Regions from separate parts of the Ferdinandcohnia salidurans genome, predicted to be linked through region 2. Evidence: predicted binding sites of a transcription regulator. Region 2 holds the regulator's gene; each other region holds the start of a gene.
What was found. Region 2 encodes LexA, which represses DNA repair genes until DNA is damaged. Its sites were predicted from a motif close to CGAACATATGTTCG; they were not measured.
Positions count from the first base shown of each region.

Region 1: the regulator LexA is predicted to act here: its motif matches at 3,089-3,102, upstream of ACFSFW_RS00800 (YolD-like family protein).
Region 3: the regulator LexA is predicted to act here: its motif matches at 2,252-2,265, upstream of ACFSFW_RS01160 (4Fe-4S domain-containing protein).

Region 1 is NZ_JBHUEK010000004.1:86,848-94,515, forward strand. Features, by position in the region: gene ACFSFW_RS00785 (type II CBASS E2 protein) at 1-349, shown strand, start outside; gene ACFSFW_RS00790 (SAVED domain-containing protein) at 362-1,510, shown strand; gene spoIID (stage II sporulation protein D) at 1,649-2,689, opposite strand; gene ACFSFW_RS00800 (YolD-like family protein) at 3,145-3,480, shown strand; gene ACFSFW_RS00805 (YolD-like family protein) at 3,622-3,918, shown strand; gene ACFSFW_RS00810 (FecCD family ABC transporter permease) at 3,947-4,957, opposite strand; gene ACFSFW_RS00815 (FecCD family ABC transporter permease) at 4,954-5,961, opposite strand; gene ACFSFW_RS00820 (iron-hydroxamate ABC transporter substrate-binding protein) at 6,032-6,949, opposite strand; gene ACFSFW_RS00825 (ABC transporter ATP-binding protein) at 6,903-7,668, opposite strand, start outside.
Region 2 is NZ_JBHUEK010000007.1:387,331-394,998, forward strand. Features, by position in the region: gene ACFSFW_RS04850 (methionine gamma-lyase family protein) at 1-1,116, shown strand, start outside; gene ACFSFW_RS04855 (MerR family transcriptional regulator) at 1,226-1,627, shown strand; gene glnA (type I glutamate--ammonia ligase) at 1,683-3,017, shown strand; gene lexA (transcriptional repressor LexA) at 3,105-3,731, opposite strand; gene ACFSFW_RS04870 (DUF896 domain-containing protein) at 4,139-4,369, shown strand; gene tkt (transketolase) at 4,482-6,485, shown strand; gene sirA (sporulation inhibitor of replication protein SirA) at 6,631-7,071, shown strand; gene ACFSFW_RS04885 (YneF family protein) at 7,159-7,383, shown strand; gene ACFSFW_RS04890 (VOC family protein) at 7,469-7,668, opposite strand, start outside.
Region 3 is NZ_JBHUEK010000004.1:151,233-158,900, forward strand. Features, by position in the region: gene ACFSFW_RS01150 (peptidoglycan DD-metalloendopeptidase family protein) at 83-784, shown strand; gene ACFSFW_RS01155 (histidinol-phosphatase) at 859-1,671, shown strand; gene ACFSFW_RS01160 (4Fe-4S domain-containing protein) at 1,759-2,007, opposite strand; gene ACFSFW_RS01165 (YpbB family protein) at 2,307-3,383, shown strand; gene ACFSFW_RS01170 (RecQ family ATP-dependent DNA helicase) at 3,373-4,884, shown strand; gene ACFSFW_RS01175 (CPBP family intramembrane glutamic endopeptidase) at 4,890-5,492, shown strand; gene ACFSFW_RS01180 (LysM peptidoglycan-binding domain-containing protein) at 5,489-6,163, shown strand; gene ACFSFW_RS01185 (YpbF family protein) at 6,257-6,730, shown strand; gene cotJC (spore coat protein CotJC) at 6,760-7,329, opposite strand; gene ACFSFW_RS01195 (spore coat protein CotJB) at 7,373-7,642, opposite strand; gene ACFSFW_RS01200 (spore coat associated protein CotJA) at 7,639-7,668, opposite strand, start outside.

The DNA of each region.
Region 1 (7,668 bases), on a different contig from region 2:
AAACACGGTTGTCTGGACGGGAAATATACAACCAACGGCACTTAGCGAGAATTATACGGTTGAAATAACTTATTCGTTGGACATGCTGCAACCAGATGTGATTGTTCTTACACCTTCATTAGAAAAAAGAGGGGAGGCAAAAATTCCTCATGTGTACCCAGGGAACAAGTTATGTCTTTTTCGCCCAAAAAAGAAGGAATGGACAAAGGATATGTTTATTTCTGAAACGATTGTTCCTTGGACATCCCTCTGGTTATATTACTATGAACTTTGGCATGCAACAGGAGAATGGTTTGGTGGAGGAGAACATCCAGTAACTAGAAATAAAAAGAAAAAATTCGTAGGGTAGAGGAGAAAATCTATGTCAAAAACAAGCATCCCTGATAAAGTGAAAATAAGACTGTGGGGAAAAGCAGCAGGAAGATGCCAATATGAAGGATGTAATGATCCTCTTTGGAAAGACTCGATAACTCAATCTGAATTTAATACAGCATACATTGCTCATATCATCGCAGATAGTCCAAATGGACCAAGAGGGCACGAAACACTTTCTGAAAAACTGGCAAAAGACATATCCAATTTAATGTTGATGTGTGATAAACACCATAGATTAATAGATAAGGAAGATGTTGAAGGTCATCCAGTCGAAAGATTAATGGAAATGAAGAAAAAACATGAAATTCGAATTGAAATGGCAACCTCAATGAGTGAAGACCGAAAAAGCCATGTCTTATTATATGGTGCAAATGTCGGAGATCACAGTTCACCCATCTATTGGGAAAGAACAACACCAGCTATGTTACCTAATAGGTATCCAGCTGAGAAACCTGCCATTGAGTTAAGTTTAAAAAATAGTCCATTTCACGATCATCAGGAAATGTATTGGACATTGGAGAGAGAAAGTTTAAGAAATCATTTTTCGGATAAAGTAAAACGAAGATTGGTACTTGGCGATATCCAACATTTGTCTGTTTTTGCTTTAGCACCACAACCACTACTCATTGAGTTAGGTGTATTAATCTCAGATATTTGCCAAGCCGATGTATATCAATTGCACCGAGAACCGTCGGATTGGAAATGGCAAGATGATCCTGAAGGCTCTGAATACATCGTAGAAGAACCTGATATCATTCATGAAAAAGTAGCACTTAATTTGTCACTAAGTGCTACGATTGACAATCAGAGGATCACGAATGTTTTAGGAACTGACACATCGATTTGGAATGTAACTATTTCTCATCCAAACAATGACTTCTTAAATAGTAGTGGTCAATTAAGTAAAATTCGTACAGTTTTTAGGGAATTACTGAATAAAATCAAAATGATGCATGGTCAGGATACGATTATTCATGTATTTCCTGCTGTTCCTGTTTCAATAGCTGTTGAATTAGGACGAGTTTGGATGCCTAAAGCAGATTTGCCGCTTTCCTTATATGATGAAAAGGGTGGTTTCCACCACGCTTTTACCATTGGAGACACAGCACGTCAAAAAGAAAAAGTCTCGCTTTAAATCAATTTACACATTATTAAGTTGTAACTAACAAAACGAAAAGACAAGGATATAGTTAATTCCTTGTCTTTCGTTTTTCATTGTCTCATTTATTCAACTAAAGCACCCTCTAGTTGAAGTAGATATTTATTATTTCTTCTATTCTCTTTGCACAATGAGCTTATCCGCGAAGCTTTCAGAAGAATCAATGTTAACTCCTGGATAATAATGATTAATAATTTCTATATAAGAGTAACCTTCCTTAGCCATTCCATTTGCTCCCCATTGACTCATACCTACACCGTGGCCATTTCCTTTAGTTTGGATTACTATACGATTTCCTTCTTTAGTAATAGTAAAGTCAGCAGAAGCTAAGCCTAGTGTTTCTCTTATATACTTTCCTGTAAATTCTTTACCACTGATTTCAACTACCCCAACTCTCTTCCCTGGAGTAGTTGAAACAACTTTCACTAAAGGTGCTGAGTTATTTACAGTAACCCCCAATTTTGTTTCAAATTCTTTTACATTCAATTTCATCTGTTGTATATACTTTGGTGATTCTTTATCCCAAGGGCTTTCTACACTTTTAAGATAAGGGTATGGATATTTCCAATAATGTTCCGAGTTCTCAGTAAAACCATTACCAGTTGAAAAATATTGAGCTTCAATGGGTTGCCCATTGTACGTTAAAATTTGTCCTTCAGTAGCTTTTACTGCATCTTCGATTTTTGAAATATAAGTCTGATACCTATCTCCCCATTGTCCTTGTAGTTCTGATTTTGTTTTAAATACTTGATGAAACTGAGTGTCAGAAACATCAGCACCTTTACCTACACCTGGCTTTGTATCACTCAACATTAGTCTTAATATGTACGTTCGTGCAGCAATAGCTTGAGCTTTCAATGCCTCAAACTCAAATGAAGGTGACATTTCAGATGAAACAACACCTGCAACATATTCTTCTAAAGGAAACTCCTCTATTTTCTTTGAATTATCCCTATATACTGATACCGCGATTGAAGAAGGATTAGTATCGGAAATATTATCTTTTATACTATTTCTCGGTAATTCAAGGTCACTTGCTAGAATGTCAGTAATGTTTTTTTCTTTGGAACCAAAAGAAACAACTATAGATGGGATTGCTAAAATAAGAGTACTTATTACTATAATTAGTACTAACAATGGGGATATATTTTTCATTAAATTCTCCACCCTTAAAAAAATACTAGACTTTATTTAGGTATATGAGATTCTATCAGTTTAAATACCACTTTTTACACAAATTTACATATTACTTCTTCAACTATTAATGCCCCGTTTCTTTAAGTACAAAGCCTCACAATCTCTTCTAACACTAACATACATATACAATTTTCTTATAAGTGTTATTCAATTAAATGGTCCGTTTACTTAATGAGAAAAAATCCCATATTATCAAAAAACACATATAATAGCTGTTGGACATTTTCAAACAGTAAACTGTATTTTCTTTCATTTATCATTTCTTCTTTTTAATTAACCATTGCATTGTTCAATTAAATGCCAAAATCTTTTCGAATAGCAAGATTGAACAAAGGAAAAAAATATAATATAATAAAGGGAACGTATGTTCTTTTTTGGCAAAGGAATCATTTGTGGAGAAAAGAGGTGACAAAATGATCCGCGATAGAGGTAATAAAAAGTGGGTTTCACTAATGTTACCTGAACATGTAAAGATGTTGAGGGAATATAACGCAAGTTATAATAAGATTCCAAAACCGTCTCTTGATGAACAAAAATATGAACAGTTTAATGAAATTGTATCTGAGGCTATGGAAATGAATAATACCTTGGACGTTACTTATTATTTTCAAGGGGATGTCAAGCATTACATTGGCAATATTCACTATATCGATGTATTAAAAAAAGAGATAAGAATTATTGATCAACGGGCTGAAAAGCACTTTTTAAAATTAGAAAATATCATAGGGATATCAAACTACAATGAATAATATTCAGAAAAAATTGAGCAGAAGGAAGAGCAGTACTAAATGAAAAGAACTATCTATATTGACATATCTTCAAAGAATAAACGTTTGAAATTTAAAAGATTTTTTAAAAAAAGTCTTGATAAAAAAATCAAATGGACAGCAATGATGCTGCCAGAGCATGTAAAAATACTTAGAGATTGGACGGAAGAAGACACGTATGAGCAAAAACCTGAACTTGATGAACAGCAAATTGAAGAGATGAATGGCATTCTTTGTGAGGCAATGGAGGAGGGGAGAGAATTAGTGATTACGCATTATGAAGGGAAACACCACAAACTCCTTCTCGGCACTATCCATCATTATGATGCTCTACAAAACAAACTGCATGTCATCGATAAATTTGGGGAAGTTCACTATATCCCAGCAAACATGTTAGTCGATTTGCGTTTTTTCGGTTAATACTTTTAAAAAAAGCGTGATTTAAAAATCACGCTTTCTTCAGCAAAAGATAAATAAAATAAGGTGCTCCTATAAGAGCAGTCATAATTCCAGCAGCAATACCTTCTGGTTCCACAATATTGCGCCCGATTGTATCAGCAAATAATAATAGCCAACCACCAATCAGCACAGCAAGTGGGATAAAAAGCTGATGACATGCTCCTACTAATGTTTTTGCGATATGTGGAGCCATTAAACCAATAAAGGCAATGCCACCAGTAACAGAAACAGCGGCAGCGGCTAATGCAACTGCTGTTAATAGTAAAAGCAGCCTTTCTTTTTCAATGGAGATACCTAGCCCAATTGCGGTCGTCTCACTTAAATTAAGGATATTTAAGCGATTCGCTTTAAAAAGAGTAAAGGGAATTAGCACAAGCAACCAAGGTAGGAGTGCCAGTATAAATGGCCAGTCTGTCCCCCATATATTCCCCGCTAACCATCTGGCAATAAAGTCTACTTTTTCACGTTCAGAGGAGGAAATGAGTAGGACCATTGTGCCTGATAAAGCCATTGAAAAACCAACTCCTATTAAGATTAGCCTTACTGGTTGGAGGCCTTCACTTTTGCTATATGAGAATAGATATATTAAGCATGCTGTTATGAGGGCACCGAAAAACGCTACAACAGGAAGCAAATAAATAAATGATCCGACATCAATCGGAGCATACAAAAAGAAGACCGAAATGCCTACACCTGCCCCAGAATTAATTCCAATGATTCCAGGATCTGCGAGGTCATTTCGTGTAATTCCTTGTAGGATAGCCCCGGATAGGGCGAGTGCCATTCCGGCAAGAACTGTAATAACAATACGTGGTAAACGTACAGAGAATAACACAAATTCTTCTTTAAAAGACCCTTCTCCTAAAAGTGTAGGAATTAACCTATTGTAAGACAAGGAGGAGTATCCTAGTCCCATGCTAACGATAGTTGTTATGATGATCATTACAAAGATTCCAATGAGTAAAAAGCGATGTTTGTTACGTAAACTTGGATGGATCATGAAAAAGCCTTACCTCCTTTATGGACAATGAATAGGAAGAAGGGAAGCCCCAATATGGCTACAATCGCAGGCACTGGTGTTTCAAAGGGGGCATTTAAATTTCGTCCAAGCGTATCTGCAAATACCATAAAGGTAGCACCAGCAACAGCTGACATCGGAAGAATATAGCGATAATCTGTTCCAACAATGGCTCTTACAAAATGGGGAATCATCAAACCAAGAAAGGTAAGATTTCCAACGAGTGCAACCGATGCACCTGCAAGCATGATAACGATTACGAATAATAAAACCTTAATCAGTAAAATTTTTTGACCTAACCCTATCGCAATTTCCTCATTTAGACTAAGAATTGTCAGCTGTCTCGAGAGAAACAGAGAAATCAAAATGCCGATTATGATAAAAGGAACGATGACTTGAAGTTGAGCCCAAGTAGTTCCTATAATACCACCAGCACTCCACATTGAAACGTCTTTAGAAATATTAAAATATAGTGCAATCCCATCGGCAACTGCATAGAGAAAAGCAGATACAGCAGCCCCAGCTAACACAATTCGAAGGGGAGAAAATCCTCCTTTTTTAGCTGAGCTGATACTTATGACCAAAATGGTTCCAATGCCAGCTCCAATAAAACAGGCTATCATAATAGCAAAATAGTTAGCAGTAGGAACCAAAGCAATGGTTAAAGCAAGAGCTGCATTAGCACCAGCCGTTAATCCAAGTATGCTAGGGTCTGCCAAAGGATTTCTCGTTACACCTTGCATAATAGCTCCTGCTACCGAAAGACCGGCTCCAACAAATACGGCTGCTATTTCTCTAGGAACACGGATTTCGCGAATCATGGTGATGGTGTCGGTCTTTACGTTAGTTGAAAGAGCTAGCCATACTTCTTTCAAAGTCGTCTCAGCAGCCCCAAATACCAATGAAATAATAAACACGATGATGAAGAGCAGAATGCCCAAGGTAAGTTTCAGAATAAACGGAACTGAATTTGTGTATTTTGTCATAGTATCTCATCTTTTCCTTTTCAGAATAAAAGAAGAGGAATTCTCGTTAGAAGAACTCCCCCATATATACTTAGTTGCCAAGAAATGATTCAATGAAAAATTCTAGTTGATATTCAAGTGTAATTGGGTCGTTAAAGTAAAATTCCTTTGCATTTGCAACATAAGCTTGGTTGTTTTTAACAGCAGGAATATTTTTATATGTTTCTGAATCCATAAAGGAAGTTTCTGTATCTTCTGCTTTACTCACAATTAGATAATCTCCTACAAACTCTGGAAGTACCTCTAAAGATAACGAATAGTAACCTGCTTCTAGTGCCATTTCTTTTACCTTTTCTGGCATGTTCAATTTCATTTCTTGATATAAAATCTCTGTACCGCGTGCCCAGTTGTCACCAAAAACATAAAGTTCCTTATCGAAGTTTTCAATGACTGTAACTGTTGCATCTTCACCAATTTTAGCCTTTATTTTTTCTCCGGCCTCATGGGCACGCTTTTTAAAGTCATCAATCCACTTTTGTGCTTCAGCTTCTTTGTTTACTAACTTACCGATTTCTAACTGTTGAGACAAGTAATCCAATTTTCCATAAGTAAACGTTACGACAGGTGCAATTTTTTTTAATTTATCCACGTTTTTCATTGTAGAGAGACCGATGATTAGGTCCGGCTCTAGTTCAATGATTTTCTCGAGGTTTTCATCTGTTACTTCCTCGACACCGTCTAATTTATATCGAGGATTTCCTTTAGACCAAGAATCGACACCTACGACTGGTACATCCAAGGCCAGAACATTTCCTGCAAAAGTGGAAAGCACAACCACACGTTGTGGGTTTGCGGGCACTTCAACAGGTCCATTCTCAGATTGATATGTAATTGTATCAGAAGAACTTTCTTCGTTTGAGGTACCGGTTGATTCACTGGTACTGCCACCACAAGCAGCTAGACTAAATAGTAACAAGATTAGTAGAAAGGGGATTAATAGTTTCTTCATTTGATTTTTCTCCTTTTAATAGATGATAAGTTAGACACATAGGTTTATTTGTTCGTGGATCTTTCCCAATGAGAGCATCAATATGAAACACTTCTCTTAGGACTTCGTTCGTAATCACATCTTCAGAAGTACCAGCCTTTACGATTTGACCATGTTTTAGGGCAATTATGTAATCAGCAAAACGTGCGGCATGATTTAAATCATGTAGAACCATTACGATCGTCCGCTTCTGTTCTTGGTTAAGCTTATGTAGGAGCTCTAATATCTCAAGTTGATGCGCCATATCAAGGTAAGTTGTAGGTTCATCTAGAAAAATCATCTCCGTCTCTTGAGCCAACGCCATGGCAATCCATACACGTTGGCGTTGTCCGCCAGAAAGTGCATCGACAGGGTGATATTTAAAAAAGGATGTCCCCGTAACGTCGAGCGCCCAGTTTATTACTTCAATGTCCTTATTTGTTAGGCGGCCAAATCCTTTTTGATAGGGAAAACGTCCGTAAGAAACGATTTCACCTACTGTCAAGCCACTAGCGCTTTCAGGACTTTGAGGGAGTATAGCTAGCTTTTTTGCAAGTTTTTTCGTATTTTCCCTTGAGATACTTTCTCCATCCAAAATAATCGAACCAGATTGATGTGGGATTACACGTGACATCGCTTTTAACAGAGTAGATTTTCCGCAGCCATTTGAACCAATAATCGTTGTAATCTTTTGATCAGGA
Region 2 (7,668 bases):
CCCTCAACGGGTTATGGCTATGATGATATTGGACGAGACACATTGGAAGCGGTGTACGCCCATATTTTTGGGGGGGAAGCAGCACTTGTACGTCCACAAATCATTTCAGGGACACATGCTATTTCGATTGCATTGTTTGGAGTGTTGCGACCGAATGATGAATTGCTTTATATTACAGGAAATCCATATGATACATTAGAAGAAATTGTGGGCATTAGGGGTACAGGAAATGGGTCCTTAAAGGAGTTTCATATTGGCTATAATAAAGTCGATCTAACACCTGAAGGAAGACCTGATTTTGAAGCAATTAAAAAGGCCATTCATGCAAATACAAAAATGATTGGAATTCAGCGTTCAAAAGGATATGCAACAAGACCTTCCTTCACGATTGCAGAAATAAAAGAAATGGTCCGGTTCGTCAAAGAAATTAAGTCTGATGTTGTTGTTTTTGTTGATAATTGTTATGGTGAATTCGTTGAATTACAAGAGCCGTGTCATGTTGGAGCTGATTTAATTGCTGGCTCGCTTATAAAAAATCCAGGAGGCGGACTTGCAAAAACGGGCGGATATTTAGTGGGGAAAAAAGAGCTTGTTGAGGCTTGCTCATATCGAATGACGTCGCCTGGCATTGGAGCAGAGGCAGGGGCATCTCTTTATTCTCTACAGGAAATGTATCAGGGATTATTCCTTGCACCTCATATTGTGGGACAAGCATTAAAAGGAGCCGTATTTACAGCTGCGATATTAGAAAAAATCGGTCTGAAAACAGAGCCGAGCTGGGATAGTGAACGGACAGATTTAATTCAATCTGTTCAATTTGATAACAAAGACATGATGGTTGCCTTCTGTCAAGCAATCCAATATGCTTCTCCAATTAACTCACATGTAACTCCATATCCAAGTTATATGCCAGGGTATGAGGATGATGTGATCATGGCAGCAGGAACGTTTATTCAAGGTGCTAGCATTGAATTAACAGCGGATGGTCCAACACGTCCTCCATACGTTGCATATGTACAAGGTGGACTTACCTATTCTCATGTAAAAATTGCCATCTGCCTTGCTCTTAACCAATTGCTTTCAAAACAACTAATTTCAATAAAAACTGAGGATTAAACTCCTCTTTTTTATTTATATATTCATGTTATGTTTTCTAACATAGTGTTGACAGATAATCTAACATCATATAATATTAACTTATTCATTGCGAAAAGGAGGGTCCCATATGAGTGACGAAATTCGACGTTCCATGCCACTCTTTCCGATTGGAATTGTCATGCAATTAACGGAATTATCTGCAAGGCAAATTCGCTATTATGAGGAAAATGGTTTGATTTCTCCAGCAAGAACTGAAACAAATCGAAGACTATATTCATTTAATGATGTTGATCGATTACTTGAAATAAAGAGCTTGATCGAACAAAAGGTCAATCTGGCAGGAATTAAACAAATATTCGCAGTCCGAAATTCCGGGCAAGTTACGGAAGAAAAACCTGTGGAGCCTGTGAAACAGGAAATAACGAATTCTGAGCTGAGAAAACTTTTAAGGAATGAATTATTACAAGCTGGAAGATTTAAAAAGCAATCAGGTCCGCATCATAATGATATGTCGAGATTTTTTCATTAATAGCATATAGATTACAAAAAACTATACTTACAACTAGGTTTGGGGAGGAAACACAATGTCCAAATATACGAAAGATGATATTTTTCGTTTAGCAAATGAAGAGAATGTAAAATTTATTCGTTTACAATTTACAGATATTCTCGGAACAATCAAAAACGTTGAAATTCCTGTAAGTCAATTAGAAAAAGCATTGAGCAACAAAATGATGTTTGATGGCTCTTCAATTGAAGGCTTCGTTCGTATCGAAGAATCAGATATGTACCTATTTCCTGATTTAAATACATGGGTAGTTTTCCCGTGGACTGCGGAAAAAGGAAAGGTTGCTCGTTTAATTTGTGATATTCATAATGCGGATGGTACTCCATTTGAAGGGGATCCTCGTAACAACTTAAAGAGAGTCTTGAAAGAAATGGAAGAACTAGGATTTACGAATTTCAATCTTGGCCCTGAACCTGAATTTTTCTTATTTAAGTTAAATGAAAAAGGTGAACCAACACTTGAACTTAACGATAATGGTGGTTACTTTGACTTAGCGCCAACAGACCTTGGTGAAAACTGCCGCCGTGATATCGTGTTAGAGCTCGAGGAAATGGGATTTGAAATTGAAGCTTCTCATCATGAAGTTGCACCTGGACAACACGAAATTGATTTTAAATACGAAGATGCTTTAACAGCATGTGATGAAATTCAGACCTTTAAACTTGTTGTAAAAACAATTGCTCGTAAACACGGTTTACATGCAACCTTTATGCCAAAACCATTGTTTGGCGTAGCGGGTTCAGGAATGCACTGTAATCTATCATTATTCAAAGGTGAAGAAAATGCATTCTTTGATCCAAATGCGGACCTACAATTAAGTGAAAATGCAAGACATTTCATTGCGGGTATTTTAAAGCATGCTCCTAATTTTACAGCTGTTACAAATCCAACTGTTAACTCATATAAACGACTAGTACCAGGTTATGAAGCACCTTGTTATGTGGCTTGGTCTGCTCAAAATAGAAGTCCACTTGTTCGTATCCCGGCTTCACGCGGTTTAAGCACACGTGTTGAGGTGCGTTCAGTTGACCCAGCAGCAAACCCTTATATGGCAATGGCTGTATTATTAGCTGCAGGATTAGATGGTATCAAGAACAAGTTGACTCCACCAGCACCTGTTGACAGAAATATCTATGTGATGAATAAAGAAGAGCGTAATGAAGCAGGAATTGTGGATTTACCACCAACCTTATCTCTTGCATTAGATATGCTTAAGCAGGATGAAGTGTTAATCAAAGCGTTAGGCGGACATCTGTTCGAACACTTCATTGAAGCAAAAGAGATTGAATGGGATATGTTTAGAACCCAGGTTCATCCATGGGAGAGAGAGCAGTATTTGACGATGTATTAATAAATGAACCCTTAACACATCCTTGTGTTAAGGGTTTTTTGTTACATAAAAAGGGAACATTTCTAAATGAAATGTTCCCTTTTTAAATTAATGAATTGTGCGGTAAACACCGATGACTTTTCCTAGTATAGATACGTTCTTGAGGATGATCGGTTCGAGCATCGAGTTCTCCGGTTGCAAGCGGAAATGGTCTTTTTCTTTAAAGAAACGTTTTACAGTCGCTTCATCTTCTTCAGTCATAGCTACAACAATATCCCCATTGTTCGCTGAATGTTGTTGTCTGACAATCACATAGTCTCCGTCAAGAATTCCCGCTTCGATCATACTATCGCCCATAATCTCAAGCATAAAGATTTGGTCATCATGTGCAGCAAAACGATCGGGTAATGGGAAGTACTCTTCAATATTTTCCACAGCTGTAATTGGTTGGCCTGCAGTAACCTTACCAATAACCGGGACATTCACAACGTTTGCAGTTGGAATTGTTTCATTTTCGTCAACCTGCAAAATTTCGATGGCACGAGGTTTTGTAGGGTCTCTTCGAATCAACCCTTTGCTTTCAAGTCTAGACAAATGTCCGTGTACTGTTGAACTTGATGCTAAACCAACAGCCTCACCTATTTCCCTTACGGAAGGTGGGTAGCCCTTATCTTTAACTTCTTGTTTTATGTAATTCAATATATCCTGCTGTCTTTTAGAAAGCTTCGTTGTCATCTTCGCTCATCCCCTTGCATTTATATTTTATATGTATCTAAATCTTCTTTTCATAATCTCTCGGTTCAGGTGACCAAGTTATTTCGACAAATACCGAATTTCTTAAGTTGAGTATAGCATGTTTTACTAGATTATACAAACATAAGTTCGAATTTATGTTGACACAAAACAAATGTTCGGTCTATAATAAAAATATAAAATACGAACAAACATTCTATAGGAGTGAAATAAAGATGTTGAGGAAATTACAAGGCGGATTTATCTATTATGTACTATTTGTTTTATTAAGTATGGGAATGGTTATTATTAGTGCAAGCTAAATGCGTAATGTGGATGACTTGTAAAATATCTTTTCATCTAGTACTATGAACTATGATTTAGAAAAGAATAAACAAGGAGTAAAAATTATGCTTTCAAAAGATAAAATTGATCGGATCAATGCTCTTGCAAAAAAAGCGAAGACAGTTGGTCTTACGGATAAAGAAAAAGAAGAACAGCAGGAGCTTCGACAAGAGTACTTACGTGTTTTTAGAAGTTCAATGACTAATACATTACATTCTGTAAAAGTCGTTGACCCTGAAGGTAATGATGTAACCCCAGAAAAACTGAAAGACAGTAAACGGAAAAGATTACATTAATAAAGAATACATAGATTTCTATGTATTCTTTTTTTTTGTGCATACTATCAATGAAAGTACTGCTATGTTTGATGTTAGTTCACAAGAAACTTTTGAAAGGATGTTTACTTTTATGACACAATCACTAACTGACTTGTCGATAGCGTCAATTCGAACACTTTCTATTGATGCAGTTGAAAAAGCAAATTCAGGACACCCAGGAATGCCAATGGGAGCCGCACCCATGACATATGCTCTGTGGACTCGACATATGAAACATAACCCGAAGAACCCAAATTGGTTCAACCGTGACCGATTTGTATTATCTGCGGGTCATGGCTCTGCATTATTGTACAGTATGCTACACCTATCCGGTTACGGCTTAACCATTGATGACTTAAAGCAGTTTCGCCAATGGGACAGTAAAACCCCAGGACATCCTGAGTACGGCCATACTGCAGGTGTCGATGCAACAACTGGCCCGCTCGGTCAAGGTATTGCCATGGCTGTTGGAATGGCGATGGCAGAGCGCCATTTAGCAGGTGTCTACAATAAAGACTCATTAGAAATTGTTAACCATTATACATATGCCATTTGTGGTGATGGTGACCTGATGGAAGGTGTATCAGGTGAAGCTTCATCATTAGCTGGACATTTAAAATTGGGTCGACTAATTGTTTTATATGATTCCAACGATATTTCTCTTGATGGAGATCTTAATCAAGCTTTCTCAGAATCAATCGAACAAAGGTATAAGGCCTATGGCTGGCAATATCTACGTGTTGAGGATGGAAATGATGTAGAAGCGATTGATAAAGCGATAGAAGAGGCTAAAGGAGATTTATCACGTCCAGCACTCATTGAGGTTCGTACGACTATTGGTTATGGTTCTCCAAATCGGGCTGGAAAGTCAAAGGCACACGGAGAACCATTAGGAGCCGATGAATTAAAATTAACGAAGGAAGCGTATAACTGGACGTTTGAAAATGATTTTCACGTTCCTAGTGAGGTCTATACTCATTTTGAGGAAACAGTGAAAAGAACTGGAGAACAAAGCGAACAAGAATGGAACCAAATGTTCAGTCGTTATAAGGAAACTAACCCAGAGCTTGGAAAGCAGTTAGACATGGCGATAGAGGGTAGACTTCCTGATGGTTGGGAGAACACACTGCCAGTTTATGAAGTGGGTAAGAAGCTTGCAACCCGAGCATCTTCTGGTGAAGCATTAAATGCAATCGCCAAAAGTGTGCCGCAATTTTTTGGGGGCTCAGCTGATTTAGCGGGATCAAATAAAACAATGATTAACGGTGCTGCCGACTTTATGCCTAAGGATTACAGTGGTCGGAATATATGGTTTGGAGTACGTGAGTTCGCAATGGGTGCTGCTTTAAATGGGATGGCACTTCATGGCGGTGTTAAGGTATATGGGGGAACATTCTTCGTATTCTCTGATTACTTACGACCGGCCATTCGATTAGCTGCTTTAATGAAAATTCCAGTAACTTATGTATTCACCCACGATAGTATCGCGGTTGGAGAAGATGGACCAACACATGAACCTGTTGAACAATTGCCAGCATTACGTGCAATGCCAAATTTATCTGTCATTCGACCAGCGGATGGAAATGAAACGGCGGCTGCATGGAGAACGGCTATTGAATCGAAAGAAATTCCAACAGCTCTAATTTTAACGAGACAAAACCTACCAACACTAGAAGGAACAGCTGAGAAAGCTTATGAAGGTGTACAGAAAGGTGCTTATGTTATATCACCTGCAAAATCTGGCCAGCCGGCAGCTCTTTTATTAGCAACAGGATCTGAGGTTAGTCTAGCAGTTGAAGCACAAAAACAACTCGCAAGTGAAAATATTGAGGTGTCAGTTGTAAGTATGCCTTCTTGGGACCGCTTCGAGGCACAGTCAAAAGAATATAAAGAGTCCGTTATTCCTACAAATGTGAAAAAACGTTTAGCGATTGAAATGGCAACACCACTTGGTTGGGAAAGATATACTGGTGATGAGGGAGAAATCCTTGGTATCCATGAATTTGGTGCTTCGGCTCCCGGTGAAATCGTACTGAAGGAATATGGCTTCTCAGTTGAAAATGTAGTAAACCGGGTTAAACAACTGCTTCAATAAAAATAAATAGGGGTCAATTCGGGCCCCTTTTCTACATAAACAAAAGTTTCGACAAAACTAGACGATTCTTACTCCAACGTCAGACAAAAATCACAGACTCTTTCGAATATACTATTCTTAATAGGTAGTATTAGGAGGAAAGAGTATGAGAGAATACCACATTTATTTAATAGAAGAAGAATTTGCAACTCATTACTTTGGTCGTGAATCACTAATCTATCATTTATTTTTAGAGCATAACCAATCAAAACATGAACGCAAAGAAATACTCAATAAGCAAATTGAATTTATTACAAGGGCGATTCCATCATTACGTATCCACAAAAAAATTGAAGGAAGCCTAGCTCATTATTCCTATTATAGGCGTCAAAGTCATATGCACACTCTCGAATGGAATGAATTTAATAGCTTTGCAAAACTAACGATACATAATGATTACATCCATTTAGAGTCTACGGGCAGCTATGAAGCTGAGACGGCATTTTTTGAAATCCTTCGTAAATATGATCGTTGTTTCCTAGCAATGGATTTTAAAGTAAACAAATATGGGTGGCTAAACCCGATTAAAGAAAGAAAGTTTGTATAAAAGCTAGGAAAACATAAAACAAATATTGTATAATAGCTAATGGTTTAGTACACTGTAATGAGACAACATGAAGGAGGAAGTTTTTTTATGCAAATGTGGTTAGCTATCTTACTAATCGTGGTAGCTTTACTTGGTGGCGTTGCATTAGGATTTTTTATTGCACGTAAATACATGATGAATTACTTGAAGAAAAATCCACCAATCAATGAGCAAATGCTAAAAGTAATGATGATGCAAATGGGTCAAAAGCCATCTCAAAAGAAGATCAATCAAATGCTAAAAGCAATGAACGGTCAAATGGACAAGCAATAATTACTTGGACATGCATACAACTACCATAAAAAGCCATTTTTCTAGTGAGAATTTCACTGGAAAAGTGGCTTTTTTGTATACATTCTTATAATTCCATTTGATCTACATTAAGCTCGATTAAATTTCCATCAGGGTCCGCACAAAAGATTTGCGCAAAACCGCTGACACTATCCGGTTTTTCTAAGACGGTCACATTATTTATGGATAACCAATTTAATGTGTCATAGTAGTTTTCAACTCTTAGTGCAAAATGTCCTTCGCGACTACTAATACTTTTATCCTTTC
Region 3 (7,668 bases), on a different contig from region 2:
AGATAGGGGGTGTCCTTGAATCTAAACATAACGGGTTCACATTTTCATAGCATCATTGTTCAATATTTTGAGGAGGATCAAAATGTTTGGTAAACGATTTGCAATTGTTGCCATTTTGGCAGTTTGTACAGGATTACTCTTTATAGGAGAATGTAATGTCAACGCACATGAACTTCCAGGTAACAAAGCAACAGAGGAATGGGCGTGGCCAGTCACAGGGAGAATCACTGATACATTTGGAACGAGACAAGGCAATCACAAAGGCTTAGATATCGCTGCTCCACTTGGAGATCACATATATGCGGTTGAGGAAGGAATCGTAAAAAAGTCGTATTTCAAGGGTTCATATGGTCATGTCGTTTTTATTGAGCATCCAAATGGATATGAGACAGTTTATGCACACTTAAGTAAACGCAATGTTCAAGAAGGAGAAAAGGTTGTAAAAGGTCAGTTAATTGGTCATATCGGTAGTACAGGTAATTCAACTGGTCCACATTTACATTTTGAAGTACATAATGGAGAATGGAATTCTTCTAGAAACAATGCGATTGACCCTCTTTATATGCTAACCGATGAACAAATTTTAGTTCCTACATTAATGGAATTGGAGAAAGAGGACACTGAAGTTTTAAAAAAGCTTGAAACCTATACAGTGAAGGCTGGGGATTCTTTATCAGTCATTGCGCATAGGGTAGGTATATCTGTTGAGGAAATTAAAATGTTAAATCAGTTAACCGATGATTTAATTTTTCCAAATCAAATCTTAATTGTCGAAAAATCCTAAATAATTTTGAGCTTTTTTATTCCCCTAGAGAGACAAGTTCATGTATAATAAGAAAAACTTTGGGGGGATTCGGTATGCGAACTGATTATCACAATCATTTAGAGCTTGGAACGCTTGAATTAGACTATTTAATGAAGTTTATTGATGAAGCAAAGGCAAAAAAAATTGATCATTTTGGGATTTCTGAACACGCTTATCATTTTTATCAGACAAAAGATATTCTGAGTAATCCGTGGGTTGATGCAAGAAGATATTATGACATGAAGGATTATGTAGATTTATTTAAGCTTGCCTGGAAAAATAATATTGATGTAAAAATGTCCATTGAAATGGATTATACACCTGGAAAGCATGCAGAAATGGAAAAATTCATTTCTACTTATGATTTTGATTATGTAATTGGCTCCATTCATTGGGTTGACGATTTTGGAATCGACCTTGCGGAGTTCCGTGAAGAATGGGATAAAAGGGACCTACATGATACATATACAAAGTATTATGATCAGGTGATTACATTGGCCGAATCAAACTTATTTGATATTATGGGTCATATTGATCTAGTCAAGATTTTTAAATATATTCCTGAAGATGAGGAGTTCCTTTTGCATCAATTTGATCGTGCAACGACAGCATTAGCGAACTCAAAAACCTGCGTTGAAATTAGTACTGCTGGATTACGAAAGCCTATTGGCAAGCTTTATCCGGATCCTCGACTACTGCAAATGTGCTTTGACAAAAACATTCCAATCGTCTTGTCATCGGACGCACACCGCCCACAGGATGTAGGTGCTGATTTTGATCAAGCAATTGAACTAGCTAAAAGTGTAGGCTACAAAACCTTAATGACATTTGAAAAAGGGGAACGTAAAGAAGTTCCAATTGGATAATCAAACGACAAAAAGCAGGCAATGCCTGCTTTTTATCATTTAAAAAAAGAACCCTTAAACGAAAGGGTTCTTCCTTGAATATAAGGACTATTCAAATTTTAGTGGATCACCGTCGAATGGCTCGTCTGCTACCTTAATGGAATCCGTTGGGCAACCTTCAAAAGCATCGATCATGTCTTCCTCTAATATTTCTGGAATTTCTACAATTCCTTGGTTATCATCAAGTGTTACAAATGCAATTCCGTCATCATCGTAATCGTAGATGTCAGGTGCAGCTGCACCACATGCACCACATGCGATACAAGTTTCTTTGTCAACAATGGTATACTTTGCCATGTGTACTTTACCTCCCGAAAAATCGTTACATGTATAAAATGTATATTTATAGTAGTTCCCCATCCTACTTCCTCATAGCATGGAAACAGCTTCCTCATATTCATTGTAAAGCTGTTCACAAAACTTTTCAATAAAAATATATAGTGAGATTGCTTAATCTAAAAGGGTTTTTCCCGTTTGACAAGCATGTTCATAATTCCACACGAAAACATCCCACTTTTCGTTATTATTTGATAAAATAAAAGTAACATTCGTTCGACAATTTTCCATCTATTTCGTCGTTTGAGGGGGGAGAAGCCGTGAACATAACCTATCGCTCAATATTAATCTTATATTGCTTGCATAAACTAGATGGTGAACGGACTGTTTATGGGATTCATCATTTGTTGAACGGTAAAAAGTCCTCTCAAACGATTGGGGATGCAAATCTATTTGGCCTCACTCCTCTATTCGGTATTCTAAGGCCGATTGCAAGAGAACAGGTTGAGAAGGAGATCCAAATACTTCATGAACATGCTCTAATTCAAGAAATAACTGGTTCAAGTAATAAATTTACAATTACATCTCTTGGTATAAGGGTACTAAAAAAGGAATTTGAAAAGAAACCGATTCCTCCCCAATTAAATGGCTGGAAACATAATGAACAGTCCATCTTGCTATGGCGAAGGCTTTCATTGTTAACGCAGGTTTTGTCGAATTTGGTAAATGAAAAAAAACAATATACTCCAATCCAACAAGAAGATTCAATTGCTGACTGGGTAAAAGGTTTCTTGATTAAAGATGGACATACTCGATTTACATTATCAGAAGCCCTTTACAAAGAGATTTTGTCGCTCCTTGAAATGGTTTCAGAACTAGAATCAACTATATTTGTCATGAGGCTGACCAGTTCAGCGAGAATTGGATATACAATCGATCAGATTAGTTCTTTACTAGGTGAGGATGAAGTATGGTGCCAGGTTCTCTTTTTACATACCTTACATACGATGATTCATCATCTTGAAATGAATAGGCACAGTTTCCCTCTGCTTGGTTCTATGATTGAGGCTCATCATCAAGAGGAAGTATTACTAACAGCTTCAACAAAGAAAACGTATCAATTGCTACTGCAGGGTAAAACAATTGATGAAATAGGTATCATTCGAAATCTAAAACGGAATACAATTGAAGATCATATTGTTGAAGTAACGCATCAAAAACCTAATTTTTCAATTGATCGATTCGTTCCACACGAACATCTGCAGCAGATACTATCTGTTTATAAGACATTACAAATAAAGCAATTACGACCTTTAAAGGAAAAATTGACGAATGACATCTCGTATTTTGAAATTAGACTAGTTCTTGCAAGATTTGGTGGTAAACATGGATCTTAATGTAATTTTAAAAGAAAAATTTAATCATTCTACGTTCCGAGAAGGGCAAAAGGAAATTATAGATGATATTTTAGCTGGACAAGATGTCATGGCACTCTTACCCACAGGTGGAGGGAAATCGCTATGCTATCAACTTCCAGCTCAAATTCTCGAAGGTAGTGTACTTATCATTTCACCACTTGTTGCACTTATGGAAGATCAGGTCCTTCAGATAAGAAAAATGGGTGAAAAAAGGGTAGTTGCCCTTAATAGTTTTTTATCAAATGAGAGAAAACGTAAGGTTCTACCCAGCTTGCACAAATATAAATATATTTTTGCCTCCCCTGAAATTCTCCAGTCAAAATTTATTTTAAATCGATTAAAAGGAATTCGTTTTTCTATGTTTGTGGTAGATGAAGCACATTGTATCTCACAATGGGGGCATGATTTTCGTCCAGACTATTCCCGTTTGGGTGATATTCGTCGTGAAATCGGATCCCCACCTTGTTTAGCATTAACCGCAACAGCTACAAAAGAGGTTTTAGGGGATATTAGCAGGACATTACAATTAAATGATCCGAAAATGCACATCCACTCAATTGATCGACCCAATATAGCCATAATGGTGAAAAAAGTTGATTCGCTGGAAGAAAAGAAAGATGTGCTTTTAAATTATATAAAAAATTTGCAAGGGCCAGGAATTATTTATTTTTCAAGTCGATTATGGGCCGAAAATATTGCGCAATTTTTAAAAGAGGAAGGCTTTGACCGAGTTGCTTATTACCATGGTGGAATGGAACAGGAAAAAAGAATGTTGATCCAGGAGCAATTCATCAATAATCAACTATCCATTATTTGTTGTACAAATGCATTTGGGATGGGTGTGAATAAGTCAGATATCCGATATGTCATTCACTTCCATTACCCTTCACAAATAGAGGCATATTTACAGGAGATGGGGCGTGCTGGCAGGGACGGTCAATCAAGTATTGCTATTTTACTTCATAGTGAATTTGACCGAGAAATACCTGAAGTTTTGCTTAAATATGAGTTTCCATCGAAAGAACAAACCCATCAAATAATTGAATACATGAATAAAGAAATACAAACGAACGGAAAATTTACAAATACAAAATCGGTTGAAGAGTATTTTTATTCAGCATTCGGTGTATCTGAAGTTCAATGGCGATTTATTCAATTTTACCTGGAAATAGATGAGTGTATCGAGCACGAACTCAACACACGGCAGAAAGTTGAGATCATAGAGGATGCTGCAAATAAACGATATTCATACAAGTACAGCAAACTTAAACAGATGGAGAGATGGTTAGAGACTCACGGATGTCGTAGGGAAGCTGTATTATCATACTTCGACGAAAGCCTAAAAGTGAGACCTTCATCTTGCTGTGACTTATGTGGAATTGACTTCAATTTGTACAAACGAAACGGTAAGGACGTAAATGAATGGGAGCTACCGTCTTGGAGACAAGAATTGCATCGTATCTTTCATAGAAATGGGTGAAAATTATGGGTAGGCGCCAAGCTGATATTATCAAAAATTTAACAGATAAAGAAATCGTTTTTCACCTTTATCTAACACAAGGAATCTTATTAATTTTGTCTTTAGGGCTTGGTTTTTTCCTGTTTGATCATTGGTCATCATTTATGGAGCTCTGGAATTGGAAAGATTGGAATATTCTTCTTATTGGTTCTGGATTTGCAATAGCTGTTGTTATTATTGATTTATTGCTTGTAAAATGGCTTCCAGAAGCAATGTATGATGATGGTGGTATTAACGAAAGAATTTTCCGAAAAAGAAGTATTCCGCATATTTTTATTTTATGCCTATTGATTTCCTTTGCGGAAGAGATTTTATTTAGAGGTGTTATTCAAACCCATTTTGGACTGATTATAGCAAGTATTATTTTTGCATTATTACATGTACGCTATTTATATAAGTGGGTTCTACTAACGTCTGTTGTTCTTTTAAGCTTTTTATTAGGATTTATTTATGAGGTCTATCAAAATCTTTGGATTACTGTATATGCTCATTTTTTGATAGATTTTATTTTGGCAGTAAAGCTTAGAATTGATTATTTGCGTGATCAAAATGAGGGGGTATCGTCTTGAAGCATCCTGAAGGGGAAGAAAAGTCAGTTGATATAAAAAAACGCACTTCGACTTTACCATCTCGAAGTGAAATCCATAGACAAAAGAAAAAGAAAACACGATTTAAGATAAAATACCCGATTATTCGTTTGTTGGCTCTTTTATTTATTTTACTTCCTGTTGCAATTCTTAGCTTTAAATTTAATACGAATCCTGAAAAACTGGAGGCAAGTCCGGTAAAAAAGAGTACGAATTTTGAAAGCATTAGCTATGAAAATAAAGACGAGGCTGTTCGTTATCCTGAAACTGATGAGGAAGAAACACCAACTGAAGAAACAGAGACTGAACGAGTACCGGAAACAACTGAACAAGAAGTAAAAACTGTTGAGCAAGAGGAAGCAAAACAGCCAGAAGTCAAAAAACAAGAGGAACCTAAAGAAGAAGCAGGTCAACAGGTTAATGAAAATATATCGAGTAATGAAGAGGCAAAGCAACCAGTTCAGGCACAGCCAGAGGACCGTTATGAAGTGAAATATCATCAGGTAAAAGCCGATGAAACATTATATCGGATATCTATGAAATATTATAATAGTCGCTCTGGTGAAGAGTTAATTAAAAGATGGAATAATCTAAATGGTGATACCGTTATGGAAGGTCAAGTTTTAGAAATACCGATAAAAATAAACGAATGAATAACGCGAGGTTTTCGCGTTATTTTTTTTGATTAGACATATACAGATGTACAAGCACATATTTTATAATAGGTCATTCTAGGAGTATAAGGTTTGGAGGGATTAAAAATAGAAGAAAAAATTAAGGAGTTAAATGAATATACGGATGATGTAACAAAGCAAATGCTTCAACATTCGGTTGATAAAAAGAGAAAATTTGAAAAGTTAAAGGCAAGAGCCTATTATATGAAGCTTTGTGCACTTTTTTTATTATCGATTTTTTTAGTGTATGTGTATAAAACAATCGTCCTTCCATATAGCCAATCCACGGAATTAATGATTAGTATTTTCCTCGACGGATCCATTTATTTTATGTTTGTATTTATAATCGGTGGACTTTATGGTGGAATTCGCTATGTAGATAAAAAGAAAGACGAAGCTGAGGATAAATATCATGCGATCCGATGTGAAATTGTTGATAAGAGTAAGGACTTATGGAAGGAACCAGTACAGTGGCGTGAGCGCCAGCGGGTATTTGAAATGATGAAAAAAGAGTTTGACGTGAATTTATATCATGAAAGTAAATAGCTGAATATAGCATTCAGCTATTTACTCATTTAGAAAAACTTCTTTTTATCTCTTTCTTCCTTAAGAATTTCAACAGCTTCTCTAAATCGTTGAGCATGTATTATTTCCCTTTCACGAAGAAATCGAAGACTGTCATTTAAATCTGGGTCATCACTCATATTAATAATCCATTGATAGGTGGCTCTTGCTTTTTCTTCAGCTGCAATATCTTCATATAAATCAGCAATCGGGTCGCCTTTTGCCTGGATGTATGTCGCAGTAAATGGTACACCGCCAGCATTTTCGTAAAATAATGCAGAATCATGGTTCACATAGTGTGCCGCTAGACCAGCGGCTTTTAGTTGTTCTGGTGTTGCGTCTTTCGTTAGTTTATATACCATTGTCGCAATCATTTCTAAATGAGCAAATTCTTCAGTTCCGATATCATTTAACAATCCAATTACTTTGCCAGGTATTGTGTAACGTTGATTTAAATACCGTAATGCAGCGGCAAGCTCACCGTCAGCACCACCATATTGTTCAATCAATAATTTAGCTAAAGCAGGATTACACGTACTTACTTTTACAGGATACTGTAGTTTTTTTTCATATATCCACATTTATATTAATTCCTCCCCTTGATGAACAAAAATGATTATTTTGTTAAACCTGCCATGGCCAAGGTTCGTCATCCCAGTTCCAAGGATAAGCGGAATAGCTATAACGACCATATTGAGTTAATGGCCCAAACCTTTCCTCATATAGCTTTGCTACTTTTCTTCGTTGCTGTGAAACTGAGTTGAACTGTTGAATCGCCTCATAATCATTAGGATGGGTATCAAGATACAGGGTGAGATCTACTAAGACAAAATCCAAAGCCTGTAAATCTTCTAATAACGCATAATACTCTGGGGGCATCTGTTTAGGATTCATTCATTTTCAGCCTCCCTTTTAGGTTC